2 regions of the Streptomyces sp. SID5469 genome follow, and region 2 is predicted to be linked to the other one. Evidence: riboswitches for the same ligand, from Rfam matches in the RefSeq annotation. Region 2 holds a riboswitch; the other holds the start of a gene.
The links. Region 2 has a riboswitch for glycine ahead of gcvT (glycine cleavage system aminomethyltransferase GcvT). Riboswitches for the same ligand answer to the same signal wherever they lie in the genome.

Region 1 (6,600 bases), 4.9 Mb from region 2:
CGTGAACACGTGTCGTATAAACTCTGCGAACGAGGCAGAGAGTTGGCACTCGCGGTTCTGGGCCCTGTCGACAAAGCGCCGTCATCCGTCCGGGTACGGAGCCCCCGCCCCTCTGACCCCGAGAGCTGACAGCGCCGTCCGCCCGCCCCACCCCTCGCTTCACCGTGCCTGTCGAATGAGAGAGGCGACCCACCATGCCGCTGCATGTCCCCCCGGCTCCCGCGCCCGCCCTGCGCACCGTTCTCACGGCACTCGGTTCCCCCACCGCGGTCCGCGAGGCTCGTACCCCGTCCCTGCGCAACGCCCAGGGACCCGTCACTCCCGAACTCCCGCTACCCGTACACGTCCTGGACCGGATCACCCCCGCGGGCGCCTCTGCCACCCGGCTCGCCGGATGGCGCTTCCTCATCCGCTGCGGCGATCGCGCGGTGGCCGCCGCCGAGACGATGCTGACCCCCGACGGCTGGGCTTTCTCCCACTTCTTCGAAGGCCCGTACATCACCGCCACGGAGCGCGCCCTGCGCCAGGCGGAGACCATGAAACAGCCCTACCAGGCCCGGCTGCTGTCCGTGCCCGAGCTATACATGCTCACCCTCTGGCTGCACGGCGACTCCACGGCCGACGGCGCGACGGGCCACCCGGCCGCCACCGACCTGCTCGTCCCGCTGGCTCCGGCGCCGCCCGGCATCGCGGCACACCGCCCGCACCGGGTCGCGGAACTGCTTCCGGTCCTGACCACCCGGGTGACTCCCGCACCCCTGCTCGGCTCACCCGCCTGACCGAGCGCACCCGCACGACTCCGCGTACCCCGTCGCCGAATTCCCGGTGGCGGGGTACGTCGCTCTTACGGGCGTCAATACGCTCGTAAGAGCCGGAAAAAGCCCACTCCCCGTCCGGACTAGCCCTATCCGGTCACTCCGAACCACCCAAAGTGACAGTGCAGTTGGGATGAACCGTCCGGCCGGGTGATGCGTCATCAACCTGTGAGAAGCGGTGCTGCGAAATCCCTGCGGATTGACGCCCGTAGGGCAACACTGGGTCTCAGACCGACTTGTCAAAATCCGACTTGTCAAAAACGGGGGGCGGCCATGAACAACGCTTCGAGCCGCAAGACAGACACAACAGCCATCTCAGACCTCACAACAGAGCGAAAGATCCCCTCCACCATGTGCCAGCACCAGCCACTCTGTCCGACAGCCGCATCCGCCGACCGGGAGTCCGCCCGTCTCATGGCGCACCACCCGGAGCAGGGATGGAGCCTGCTCTGCAACGGCGTTCTGCTCTTCGAGGACACCGGTGAGCTGCTGCCGGACGGCCGGATCATCGCCCCGCACCGCCCACTGGGCACCGACCAGGTGATGACGGCCGCCTGAGCCGCACACCCGCCCAGACACAAGAGGGGCCGGCCGGGAGACACCTCCCGAACCGGCCCCGACGCGTATCCACGGGCGGCTACTCCCCGTCACCACTCTCTGCGAGAGCGGTCAGAATCCAGGGCCGCCCGGTGCACCGCGAGCACGCGGACACCGGGCGATCGCGCGCATCAGTCGTCGTAAGCGTCCAGCGGCGGGCAGGAGCAGACCAGGTTGCGGTCGCCGAAGGCCTGGTCGATACGGCGCACCGGCGGCCAGTACTTGTCCGCGGCCGAGACACCCGCCGGGAAGACGGCCTCCTCACGGCTGTAGGCGTGCTCCCACTCTCCGCCGAGCGCGGCCGCGGTGTGCGGCGCGTTCCGCAGCGGGTTGTCCTCCGCCGGCCACTCGCCCGAGCCGACCTTCTCGACCTCCGCACGAATGGCGATCATGGCCTCGCAGAACCGGTCGAGCTCGCCCAGGTCCTCGGACTCGGTCGGCTCGATCATCAGCGTCCCCGCCACCGGGAACGACATCGTCGGCGCGTGGAAGCCGTAGTCGATCAGCCGCTTGGCGATGTCGTCGACACTCACGCCGGTCGCCTTGGTCAGCGGACGCAGATCGATGATGCACTCGTGCGCGACGAGCCCGCCAGGACCGGTGTAGAGCACCGGGTAGTGCGGCTCCAGCCGCTTGGCGATGTAGTTGGCGGACAGCACCGCCACCTGCGTGGCGCGCTTGAGGCCCTCGCCGCCCATCAGCCGGACGTACGACCAGGAGATGGGCAGGATGCCCGCGGAGCCCCAGGGCGCGGCCGAGATCGGGCCGACGCCCGTCGCGGGGCCGGCCTCGGGCTGGAGCGGGTGGTTCGGCAGATACGGCGCCAGGTGGGCGCGCACACCGACCGGCCCGACGCCCGGACCGCCCCCGCCGTGCGGGATGCAGAACGTCTTGTGCAGGTTGAGGTGCGAGACGTCACCGCCGAAGTGGCCCGGCTTGGCGAGCCCGACCAGCGCGTTGAGGTTGGCTCCGTCGACGTACACCTGGCCGCCCGCCTCGTGCACCTGGGCGCAGATGTCGGCGACGTGCTCCTCGAACACACCGTGCGTCGAGGGGTACGTGATCATCAGCACCGACAGCTCGTCGCGGTACTGCTCGATCTTGGCGCGCAGGTCCTCGACGTCGATCTCACCGTCGTCGGCCGTCTTCACCACGACGACCTTCATGCCGGCCATCACGGCGCTCGCCGCGTTCGTGCCGTGCGCGGAGGACGGGATCAGGCAGACCGTGCGCTGCTCGTCGCCATTGGCGCGGTGGTACCCACGTACGGCGAGCAGCCCGGCCAGCTCGCCCTGGGAGCCGGCGTTCGGCTGGAGCGACACCTTGTCGTAGCCGGTGACCTCGGCGAGCCGCTCCTCCAGTTCCCGGATGAGCGTGAGGTAGCCCTGCGCCTGCTCGGCGGGCGCGAAGGGGTGCAGCTGCCCGAACTCGGGCCAGGTGACCGGCTCCATCTCGGTGGTCGCGTTGAGCTTCATGGTGCAGGAGCCCAGCGGGATCATGCCGCGGTCGAGCGCGTAGTCGCGGTCGGAGAGCCTGCGCAGGTAGCGCAGCATCGCGGTCTCGGAACGGTACTGGTGGAAGACCGGGTGGGTCAGGTAGTCGTCGGTACGCAGGAGCGCGGCCGGCAGTGTGTCCTCGGCCGCCGCGTCCAACGCCTCGATGTCGCCCTCGACGCCGAACGCGGTCCAGACGGCGCCCAGTTGGGCCCGCGTGGTGGTCTCGTCACAGGAGATCGACACGAGGTCCGCGTCGACGAGGTGCAGGTTGACCCCGCCCTCACGCGCGGCGGCGACGATCTCGGCGGCCCGGCCCGGCACCCGCGCGGTCAGCGTGTCGAAGTACGCGCCGTGCACGACCTCGACGCCGCCGGCCTTCAGCCCTTCGGCGAGGATCGTGGCGTACCGGTGCGTACGCCGCGCGATCGTCCTCAGTCCGTCGGGCCCGTGGTACACGGCGTACATGCCGGCCATCACGGCGAGCAGCACCTGGGCCGTACAGATGTTGCTGGTCGCCTTCTCGCGGCGGATGTGCTGCTCCCGCGTCTGCAGGGCGAGCCGGTACGCCTTGTGCCCGTCGGCGTCCACGGACACGCCCACGAGCCGGCCGGGCAGGCTGCGCGCGAACTTCTCACGCACGGCCATGTAACCGGCGTGCGGCCCGCCGAAGCCCATCGGCACACCGAACCGCTGCGTCGTACCGACCGCGATGTCGGCACCCAGCTCACCCGGCGAGGTGAGCAGCGTGAGCGCGAGCAGATCGGCGGCGACGGTGACGACCGCGCCCAGCTCGTGCGCCTGCTCGACGAGCGGCTTGATGTCGCGTACGGCACCGGAGGCGCCCGGGTACTGGATCAGCACGCCGTTGATCTCGCGCTCGGCGATCCCGGCGGGGATGCCTTCGCTCAGGTCGGCGACGACGACCTCGACGCCGGTCGGCTCGGCACGGGTCTCGATGACGGCGATGGTCTGCGGCAGCGCGTCCGCGTCGACCAGGAACAGGCCCTTCTTGTTCTTGCCCATCCGCCGGGACAGCGCCATGGCCTCCGCGGCCGCGGTGCCCTCGTCGAGCAGCGAGGCGCCGGAGGTCGGCAGCCCGGTCAGCTCGGCGACGACGGTCTGGAAGTTCAGCAGCGCCTCCAGCCGGCCCTGCGAGATCTCCGGCTGGTACGGCGTGTACGCGGTGTACCAGGCCGGGTTCTCCATCACGTTCCGGAGGATCACCGGCGGTGTGAAGGTGCCGTAGTAGCCGAGGCCGATCATGGAACCGAGGACCTGGTTGCGGTCGGCGAGGGAGCGCAGTTCGGCAAGCACCTCGGCCTCGGTGCGCGCGCCCGGCAGCTCCAGCGCCTCGGCGTTCTTGATGACGTCCGGGACGGCGGTCGCGGTCAGCTCGTCGAGCGACCCGTAGCCGACCTGGGCGAGCATCTTGGCCCGGGCTTCGGAATCGGGGCCGATGTGGCGCTGCTCGAAGGGGATTCCCTGTTCGAGATCGGAGAGCGGAATGCGATGGGCGGTCATTGCGGAGGCCTCCTGGTCTGACGCGACCTTCGAGGGGCACCCCTGCGCGGGTACCCCGACGGCCTCCCCCTCTGTCATCTCAACCTGAGAGCTTCGCCGGTCCGCCCGAGGGCGCTCCGGCTTTCACCGTCGGTGAGAGCGGAAGCCATAGACATCCGCCCTGCTTTCCAGAGTGACCTCGTCCGTGCGGTACGTGTGCCTGAGAGATTCCGGGGAGGATTTGCTCCTTCGGCGCCTCCGACGACTTCCGGAGGACTCTCCCGCACGGGGTCAGCAGCCATTTGCCAGCCTACCAGCGAGGACATTGCACGAGCTTTCGAGTGGCCGCCTTGCTGAATGTGCTCTTTCGTAGTGCTTACGGATGAGTTGCGACCAAGAGGAGGGCCCGTGCAGACCGACATCGATCCGCGCAACCTGATCGGCCGCAAGGCGTTCGACTGCCATGGCGCGAAGATCGGCACGATCGACGAGATCTACCTCGACGACGCGACCGGAGTGGCGGAGTGGGCGGCCATACGCACGGGCCTGTTCAGCAGGGACGCCTTCGTGCCCTTGGAGCCCAGCGAGCTGGTCGAGGGCACCCTCCGGATCCCCTTCGACCGCGCCCTGATCAAGGACGCCCCCGACTTCGGCGTGGGGCGACACCTTTCCCCGGAACAGGAATTGCAGCTCTACCACCACTACGGCCTCGACGTGGCCCCCCTCCCCCCGCTGCCGGACCACGACTTCGGCCGCCTGGCGGGAACGGACGAAGCCTGACCCCCCGGCCCCGCGCCCTCGGAGTCGACCCCGTCGGCCACGCCGGCCCCGCCTACCCCAGAACCTGCCGGCACCGCCACGGAACCGGCCGCCCGGGCCGCAGGGCCGCCCGTCCCACTCGAAGCACCGTCCCTCACCGCCGAAGACTCCTCCGTCCCACCCTCAGACCCCTCCCTCCCGGCCGAACACTCGCCCGCCCCACCCGAAGAGCCGGCCACACCGACCTCGGGCCCGGTTTCCTCCGCCCCGGAGGCCCCGGCCCCGGCGGCCTCCGGTCTTCGCGCCACCAACGGCAGCGGATCCACCGGTTCCAGATTCGGATCGTCGGTCCGGAACGTGCGTACCCGTCCAGGCTCCGAGTCGGGCGTCTCGAACCGCACCGTCACCCGGCCGAGGCCGCTGCCCTGCACCCACCCGTGCCCGTACTCGGCATGCCGTACGTCGTGCCCGGCACGCCAGTGCCGCTCGGCCACAGCCGGTTCCTCCCCTGCCGGCTCGTCCGACACCACGGCCCCCACCGTCTCCGGCTGCTCCTGCGCCACCGACTCGGCCGCCCCCACATGCGCCTGCGCGAACAGATCCTCCTGTGTGTAGTCGGCGAGCCCGCTGACACCCACCCCGAGCAGCCGTACGCCGCCCGTGGTGTCCACGGAGTCCAGCAGCCGGGCCGCCGCCTCCCGTACCACCGCGGGGTCGTCCGTGGGCCCCCTGAGCGTCTCGGAGCGGGTCAGCGTGGAGAAGTCGTACCGCCGCACTTTGAGGACGATGGTCCGCCCGGACAGCCCCGCACCGCGCAGCCGCTGCACACACCGATCCGCGAGCCGCTGCACCTCCATCCCGACCCGGGTCCTGTCATGGATGTCCACGTCGTAGGTGTCCTCGACCGACACCGACTTGGCCTCCCGCTCGGCCACCACCGGCCGCTCGTCGCGCGCCAGCGCCATGGCGTACAGCGCATGCCCGTGAGCCTTGCCCAGCAGCCGTACGAGCTCGTCCTCGCCCGCCTCGGCGAGCTCCTCGACCGTGGTGATCCCGGCCCGGCGCAGATGGTCCCCCGTGGCGGGCCCCACGCCGGGCAGCGTCCGCACGGACATCGGCCCGAGCATGGCCCGCTCCGTGCCCGGCTCTATCAGCACCAGCCCATCGGGCTTCGCCTCCTCGGAGGCGATCTTCGCGAGCATCTTGGAGGCGGCGAGCCCCACCGACCCCGTCAGCCCGGTGACGGTCCTGATGTCCGCGCGCAGCTTCACCCCGACCAGCCGCGCCGACTCCGCGTCCCAGGCCACTCCTCCGGCCTCCAGATCCACGAACGCCTCGTCCAGGCTCAGCGGCTCCACCAGCGGCGACAGGCCCCGCAGCAGCCCCATCACCTGCTCACTGACCTCCCGGTACAGACCGAAGCGCGGCACGAG
Region 2 (6,600 bases):
CGATGCCTCGCAGCATGGGGGCTCCCTGAAGTGCGGGTGGGGGTACAGGAGTTGATGCCTGTACCCACCTTTGCACGAGTGATCCCGCCCGGGAACGGAAACCATGACCCTGTGAACGGCGGCGCGCAGGCGGGTTCAGCACTCGATGATGTTCACCGCGAGGCCGCCCCGCGCCGTCTCCTTGTACTTGACCGACATGTCCGCGCCGGTCTCCTTCATCGTCTTGATGACCTTGTCGAGGGACACCTTGTGGGAGCCGTCGCCGCGCATGGCCATGCGGGCGGCGGTGACCGCCTTCGCCGCGGCCATGCCGTTGCGCTCGATGCACGGGATCTGGACCAGGCCGCCGACGGGGTCGCAGGTGAGGCCGAGGTTGTGCTCCATGCCGATCTCGGCCGCGTTCTCGACCTGTTCGGGAGTGCCGCCGAGGACCTCGGCCAGTGCGCCGGCCGCCATCGAGCAGGCCGAGCCGACCTCCCCCTGGCAGCCGACCTCCGCGCCGGAGATGGACGCGTTCTCCTTGAAGAGCATCCCGATGGCGCCGGCCGCGAGCAGGAAGCGTACGACCCCGTCCTCGTCCGCGCCCGGCACGAAGTTGATGTAGTAGTGCAGCACGGCCGGGATGATGCCCGCGGCGCCGTTCGTCGGGGCCGTCACGACCCGGCCGCCGGCCGCGTTCTCCTCGTTCACCGCCATCGCGTAGAGCGTGATCCACTCCATGGCACGGGCCAGCGGGTCACCCTCGGCGCGCAGCTGGCGGGCCGAGACCGCCGCCCGGCGGCGCACCTTCAGACCGCCCGGCAGGATGCCCTCGCGCGACATGCCGCGCGACACACACGCCTGCATGACCCGCCAGATGCCGAGGAGCCCCTCGCGGATCTCCTCCTCGGTGCGCCACGCCCGCTCGTTCTCCAGCATCAGCGCGGAGATCGACAGACCCGTCTCCCGGGTGAGCCGCAGCAGCTCGTCACCGGTCCGGAAGGGGTACTTGAGGACCGTGTCGTCCAGCTTGATGCGGTCCTCGCCCACCGCGTCCTCGTCGACGACGAAGCCGCCGCCCACCGAGTAGTACGTCTTCGACAGCAGTTCGGCGCCCGAGGCGTCGTACGCCCACAGGGTCATGCCGTTCGCGTGGTACGGGAGCGTCTTGCGGCGGTGCAGGACCAGGTCCTCGGAGAAGTCGAACGCGATCTCGTGCTCGCCGAGGAGCCTGATCCGCCCCGACTCCTTGATCGTCGCCACCCGGTCGTCCGCGCCCTCCACGTCGACCGTCCGCGGGGACGCGCCCTCGAGGCCGAGCAGCACCGCCTTGGGCGTGCCGTGACCGTGCCCGGTCGCGCCCAGCGAGCCGTACAGCTCGGCGCGGACCGAGGCCACCGGGTCCAGCAGCTCCTCGTTGCGCAGCCGGCGGGCGAACATGCGCGCCGCCCGCATCGGGCCCACCGTGTGGGAGCTGGACGGGCCGATGCCTATCGAGAACAGGTCGAAGACGGAGATGGCCACGGTGACTCCTCAAAACGGGGGTGGAACAAGGGGGGCCCGACCGGACCGGCCCAAGGGGCGGGGCACCGCGCTCACGTCCCAGTGTGCACGGTGCCCCGAGGGATGAACTACTTCAGACCGGGATACAGCGGGTGCTTGTCCGCCAGTGCCGTCACCCGGGCCTTGAGGGCGTCCGCGTCGTAGGACGGCTTCAGCGCCTCGGCGATGATGTCCGCGACCTCGGTGAAGTCCGCGGCCTGGAAGCCGCGGGTGGCGAGGGCCGGCGTACCGATGCGCAGGCCGGACGTCACCATCGGCGGGCGCGGGTCGTTCGGGATGGCGTTGCGGTTGACCGTGATGCCGACCTCGTGGAGGCGGTCCTCGGCCTGCTGGCCGTCCAGCTCGGAGTCGCGCAGGTCGACGAGGACCAGGTGCACGTCCGTGCCGCCCGAGAGGACGTCCACGCCCACGGCCTTGACGTCGTCCCGGACCAGACGCTCGGCCAGGATGCGGGCGCCGTCCAGCGTGCGCTGCTGGCGCTCCTTGAAGTCGTCGGAGGCGGCGACCTTGAAGGAGACGGCCTTGGCGGCGATCACGTGCTCCAGCGGACCACCCTGCTGACCCGGGAAGACCGCGGAGTTGATCTTCTTGGCCAGTTCGGCCGTCGACAGGATCACGCCACCGCGCGGGCCGCCCAGCGTCTTGTGCGTGGTCGTGGTCACGACATGGGCGTGCGGCACGGGGTTCGGGTGCAGACCCGCCGCCACCAGGCCGGCGAAGTGCGCCATGTCGACCATCAGGTACGCGCCGACCTCGTCCGCGATCCGGCGGAACGCGGCGAAGTCCAACTGGCGCGGGTACGCCGACCAGCCGGCCACGATCAGCTTCGGCCTGGACTCCTTGGCCAGCTTCTCGACCTCGGCCATGTCCACCTGGCCGGTGGTCTCGTCCACGTGGTACGCGACCACGTTGTACAGCTTGCCGGAGAAGTTGATCTTCATGCCGTGGGTCAGGTGCCCGCCGTGCGCGAGGTTCAGACCCATGATCGTGTCGCCGGGCTTGAGCAGCGCGAACATGGCGGCCGCGTTGGCCTGGGCGCCCGAGTGCGGCTGGACGTTGGCGTGCTCGGCGCCGAACAGCTCCTTGACCCGGTCGATGGCGATCTGCTCGACCACATCGACGTGCTCGCAGCCGCCGTAGTAGCGGCGGCCCGGGTAGCCCTCGGCGTACTTGTTGGTGAGGACCGAGCCCTGGGCCTCCATGACCGCGACCGGAGCGAAGTTCTCCGAGGCGATCATCTCGAGGGTGGACTGCTGACGGTTCAGCTCGGCGTCGACGGCGGCGGCGACGTCCGGGTCGAGCTCGTGCAGAGGCGTGTTCAGAAGCGACATCAGATACGGATCCTTAAGAGCCGGAGAACTCGGTGTACTCGTCCGCGGAGAGCAGGTCCTTCGGCTCCTCCGCGACGCGTACCTTGAACAGCCAGCCACCCTCGAACGGAGCGGAGTTCACCAGCGACGGGTCGTCCACCACGTCCTGGTTGGCCTCGACGACCTCGCCCGTCACGGGGGAGTACAGGTCGCTGACCGACTTGGTCGACTCCAGCTCGCCGCAGGTCTCGCCCGCGGTCACCGTGTCACCGACCTCCGGGAGCTGGACGTACACGACATCGCCGAGCGCGTTGGCCGCGTGCTCCGTGATGCCGACCGTCGAGACGCCGTCCTCGGCGCCCGACAGCCACTCGTGCTCCTTGCTGTAGCGCAGCTGCTGGGGGTTGCTCATGGCGTGAATTCTCCTGTACGCGGGGGAGTGGTGGTGAACGGGGGACTGCTGGTGGGCATGCCCGGGGGACTGTCGTTGATCAGGGAGAACGCGCTCGGTGATCAGAGAAGACGTGCCCGGTGAGGCGGGGAAGACGTGCCCAGTGTCACTTCTGGCGCCGGTAGAACGGCAGCGCCACGACCTCGTACGGCTCGTGGCTGCCCCGGATGTCCACGCCGACCCCGGCCGTGCCCGGCGCCGCGTGCGCGGCGTCGACGTACGCCATCGCGATCGGCCTGCCCAGCGTGGGGGAGGGGGCGCCGGAGGTGACCTCGCCGATCACCTCGCCGCCGACGACGACGGGGTACCCGGCACGCGGCACCCGGCGGCCCTCGGCGATCAGTCCGACGAGGACGCGCGGCGGGTTCTTCTCGGCCAGGGCGGCGGCCTCGGTGAGCGCCTCGCGCCCCACGAAGTCACCCTCCTTCTCGAACTTCACGACCCGCCCGAGCCCCGCGTCGAAGGGGGTGAGCGAGGTGCTCAGCTCATGCCCGTACAGCGGCATGCCCGCCTCCAGGCGCAGCGTGTCCCGGCAGGACAGACCGCAGGGGACGAGCCCGGCCGGGGCGCCCGCCTCGGTCAGCGCCTGCCACAGCTTCTCGGCGTCCGCGGGGTCGACGAACAGCTCGAAGCCGTCCTCACCCGTGTAGCCGGTGCGGGCGATGAGCGCCGGGACGCCCGCGACCGTGCCCGGCAGACCCGCGTAGTACTTGAGGCCGTCCAGGTCCGCGTCGGTCAGCGACTTGAGGATGCCGGGGGACTCCGGGCCCTGCACGGCGATCAGCGCGTACGCGTCACGGTCGTCGCGCACGACCGCGTCGAAGCCGCCGGCCCGCTCGGTGAGCGCGTCCAGGACGACCTGGGCGTTGGAGGCGTTGGCCACGACCAGGTACGTCTGCTCCTGGAGCCGGTACACGATCAGGTCGTCGAGGATGCCGCCGTCGGCCCGGCAGATCATGGTGTAGCGGGCGCGGCCGACGCCGACGGAGGCGATGTTGCCGACCAGCGCGTAGTTCAGGAGCGCGGCGGCCCCGGGGCCGGTGACGGTGATCTCGCCCATGTGGGAGAGGTCGAAGAGACCGGCCTTGCTGCGGACGGCGAGGTGCTCGTCGCGCTCGGAGCCGTAGCGCAGGGGCATGTCCCACCCTGCGAAGTCGGTCATCGTCGCGCCCAGCGAGCGATGCAGGGCATCGAGCGCGGTGTGACGGGGTGCGTTGCTGCTCATCGGTGGTGCTCCCAAGGCATGACGGCGAGGTCGTTCCTCCCCATCTGTCATCGGAACCTGAGAGGTTCGCCATGACCGTCACGGGTCACTGGCTTGCACCTTGGGTGGAGCCACTGGACAGCGGCCCGCTTTTCAGATGTGCCTCGCCCGCGCGGTAACGGGGCCTGAGAGATTCAAGGGAGGGACTTGCTCCTTCGGCGTCCGGGCACACGTACCCGGAACTCTCCCGCGCGGATTCAAGCGGCCGGTATGCAGTTGGCGGGCACATCATTGCACGCATCGTCCGCGCGCGGCAGGGCCGCATCTGTAACCGGCCTGTGGCACTCCGAGTACGGAAACGAGAGGCATCGCGCATTACCTTCTCTTTACACTCGACGGGGATGGGACTCCAGACCCACTGGGGAGGACGATCACGGTGAAGAGGATTACGGCGTACGCGACGACCTCGGGCATCGCGCTGCCCGAGCAGCCCGGAGTACCGGCCCGGGACGCGTGCGGCCCGCAGCCGGCGGCCGTCGTCCGCGACCTGCGTGACCGCGCGGGCCGCAGCCCGCACGGACTCACCTTCGGCGCGGCCGATCTCGTCGTGGTCACCGGCCTGCCCGGCAGCGGCAAGTCGACGCTGATGCGCCGGGCGGTGCGGGGCGCCCGTGTCGACTCCCAGGACACCCGCGACCGCTGGGACACCCGGCTGGCCGGCTTCCTGCCGTACGCGGTCTACCGGCCGCTGGTCCGGCTGGCCCACTACGCGGGACTGCGCCGCGCGCTGCGCTCCGGCGCGGGCGTCGTCGTGCACGACTGCGGTACGCAGGCCTGGGTGCGCCGCTGGCTCGCCCGCGAGGCCCGCCGCCGCGGCGGCACGCTGCACCTGCTGCTCCTCGACGTCACGGTGGGCACCGCGCTGGACGGGCAGCGCGAGCGCGGCCGGGGCGTCTCGCGCTACGCGTTCCTCAGGCACCGCAAGGCGGCGGGTCACCTGCTGCGCTCGGTGGAGAAGGGGAATCTGCCCGAGGGCTGTGGTTCGGCGATCCTGATGGACCGCACGGCGGCGGACGTACTGAACCGCATCGACTTCGCGGCCGGAGTGGCGACGGCGGCCTGAGCGCACAGCCGCGCGCACCGGCCCGAGCGGCAGCAACAGCACGAGCCCCGGGAGCGGTCCGACCGTCCGGCCTCTCCCGGCGCCCCGCTCACCCACTACTGTTTCCAGCCGAAACAGCGGTTCAACGGCGGTTCACAGCAGGCGGTAGACAGATGGACATCCCGGCACAGGCGCACCCGCACTCCCATTCGCACGGCGGATGGCCCGGCAACGAACTGGAGGAGGTGCTCTCCGCGTCCCTCGGCGTACCCGCGTCGCCGTCGACGGGCGCCCGGATCGTGGAGGTCCTCGGCCACAGTTTCGTCTGGGTGCCGCTGCCCGGCGGGGGCGGACCGCACAGCGGCCCGCTCGACCTGCCCACGCTGGAGCTCGACGGCCAGGCGTTCGTCCCGGTCTTCAGCTCCGAGGAGCAGTTCCGCCAGGTCGTCGGCAACCACATGTCGTACACGATCGCGCCCGCCGTGGAGTTCGCGCGCGGGCTGCCGCCGCAGGTCGGCATCGCGGTCAACCCGGACGGCGTGGTGGGCGTGCCGCTGCCGCCGGACGCGGTCGCCGAACTGTGCCGGGTCGGCCGGACCCCTCTCGACGGGCCCGCGAGCGGCGGCCGGGTGCGGCTGTTCGAGCCGGACTGGCAGGACGACCCGGTGGACTTCCTCGCGGCGGCCTCAGCCGAGTTCGCCGAGACCGGCATCGTGGTGAGCGCCCGCCGCTGCATGGCCGCCATCGAGACCTCCGACCCGGTGATGTTCATCGGCGTCGAACTGTCCTCGTGGGAGGCCGACGCCCGTACGCTCCCGCTGGACGCCCTCGGCCGCGCGCTGGGCCGGGTGCCGGTGGACCGCCCGGTGAACATGGTCTTCCTGGACGTGGCCCAGGATCCGGTGGGCGAGTGGATGCGGGCCCAGGTGCGGCCGTTCTACCAGCACGGGTACTGACCGGCCGGCCGCCGGCGGCGACACCTCGGGCGACG

Region 1: it holds a riboswitch for glycine, as region 2 does, so the genes downstream of both, gcvP (aminomethyl-transferring glycine dehydrogenase) here and gcvT (glycine cleavage system aminomethyltransferase GcvT) in region 2, are expected to answer to the same signal.

The regions. Positions count from the first base shown of each region.
Region 1 covers NZ_WWIN01000001.1:8,343,061-8,349,660, reverse strand. The annotation lists gene GTY58_RS36285 (hypothetical protein) at 195-779, shown strand; gene GTY58_RS36280 (DUF5999 family protein) at 1,167-1,373, shown strand; gene gcvP (aminomethyl-transferring glycine dehydrogenase) at 1,544-4,429, opposite strand; glycine riboswitch at 4,607-4,702, opposite strand; gene GTY58_RS36270 (PRC-barrel domain-containing protein) at 4,817-5,188, shown strand; partial or broken gene GTY58_RS36265 (DNA polymerase IV) at 5,470-6,600, opposite strand, start outside.
Region 2 covers NZ_WWIN01000001.1:3,400,198-3,406,797, reverse strand. The annotation lists gene GTY58_RS14525 (glycoside hydrolase family 25 protein) at 1-16, opposite strand, end outside; gene GTY58_RS14520 (L-serine ammonia-lyase) at 136-1,503, opposite strand; gene glyA (serine hydroxymethyltransferase) at 1,611-2,873, opposite strand; gene gcvH (glycine cleavage system protein GcvH) at 2,887-3,264, opposite strand; gene gcvT (glycine cleavage system aminomethyltransferase GcvT) at 3,410-4,528, opposite strand; glycine riboswitch at 4,671-4,767, opposite strand; gene GTY58_RS14500 (AAA family ATPase) at 4,938-5,630, shown strand; gene GTY58_RS14495 (enhanced serine sensitivity protein SseB) at 5,783-6,565, shown strand.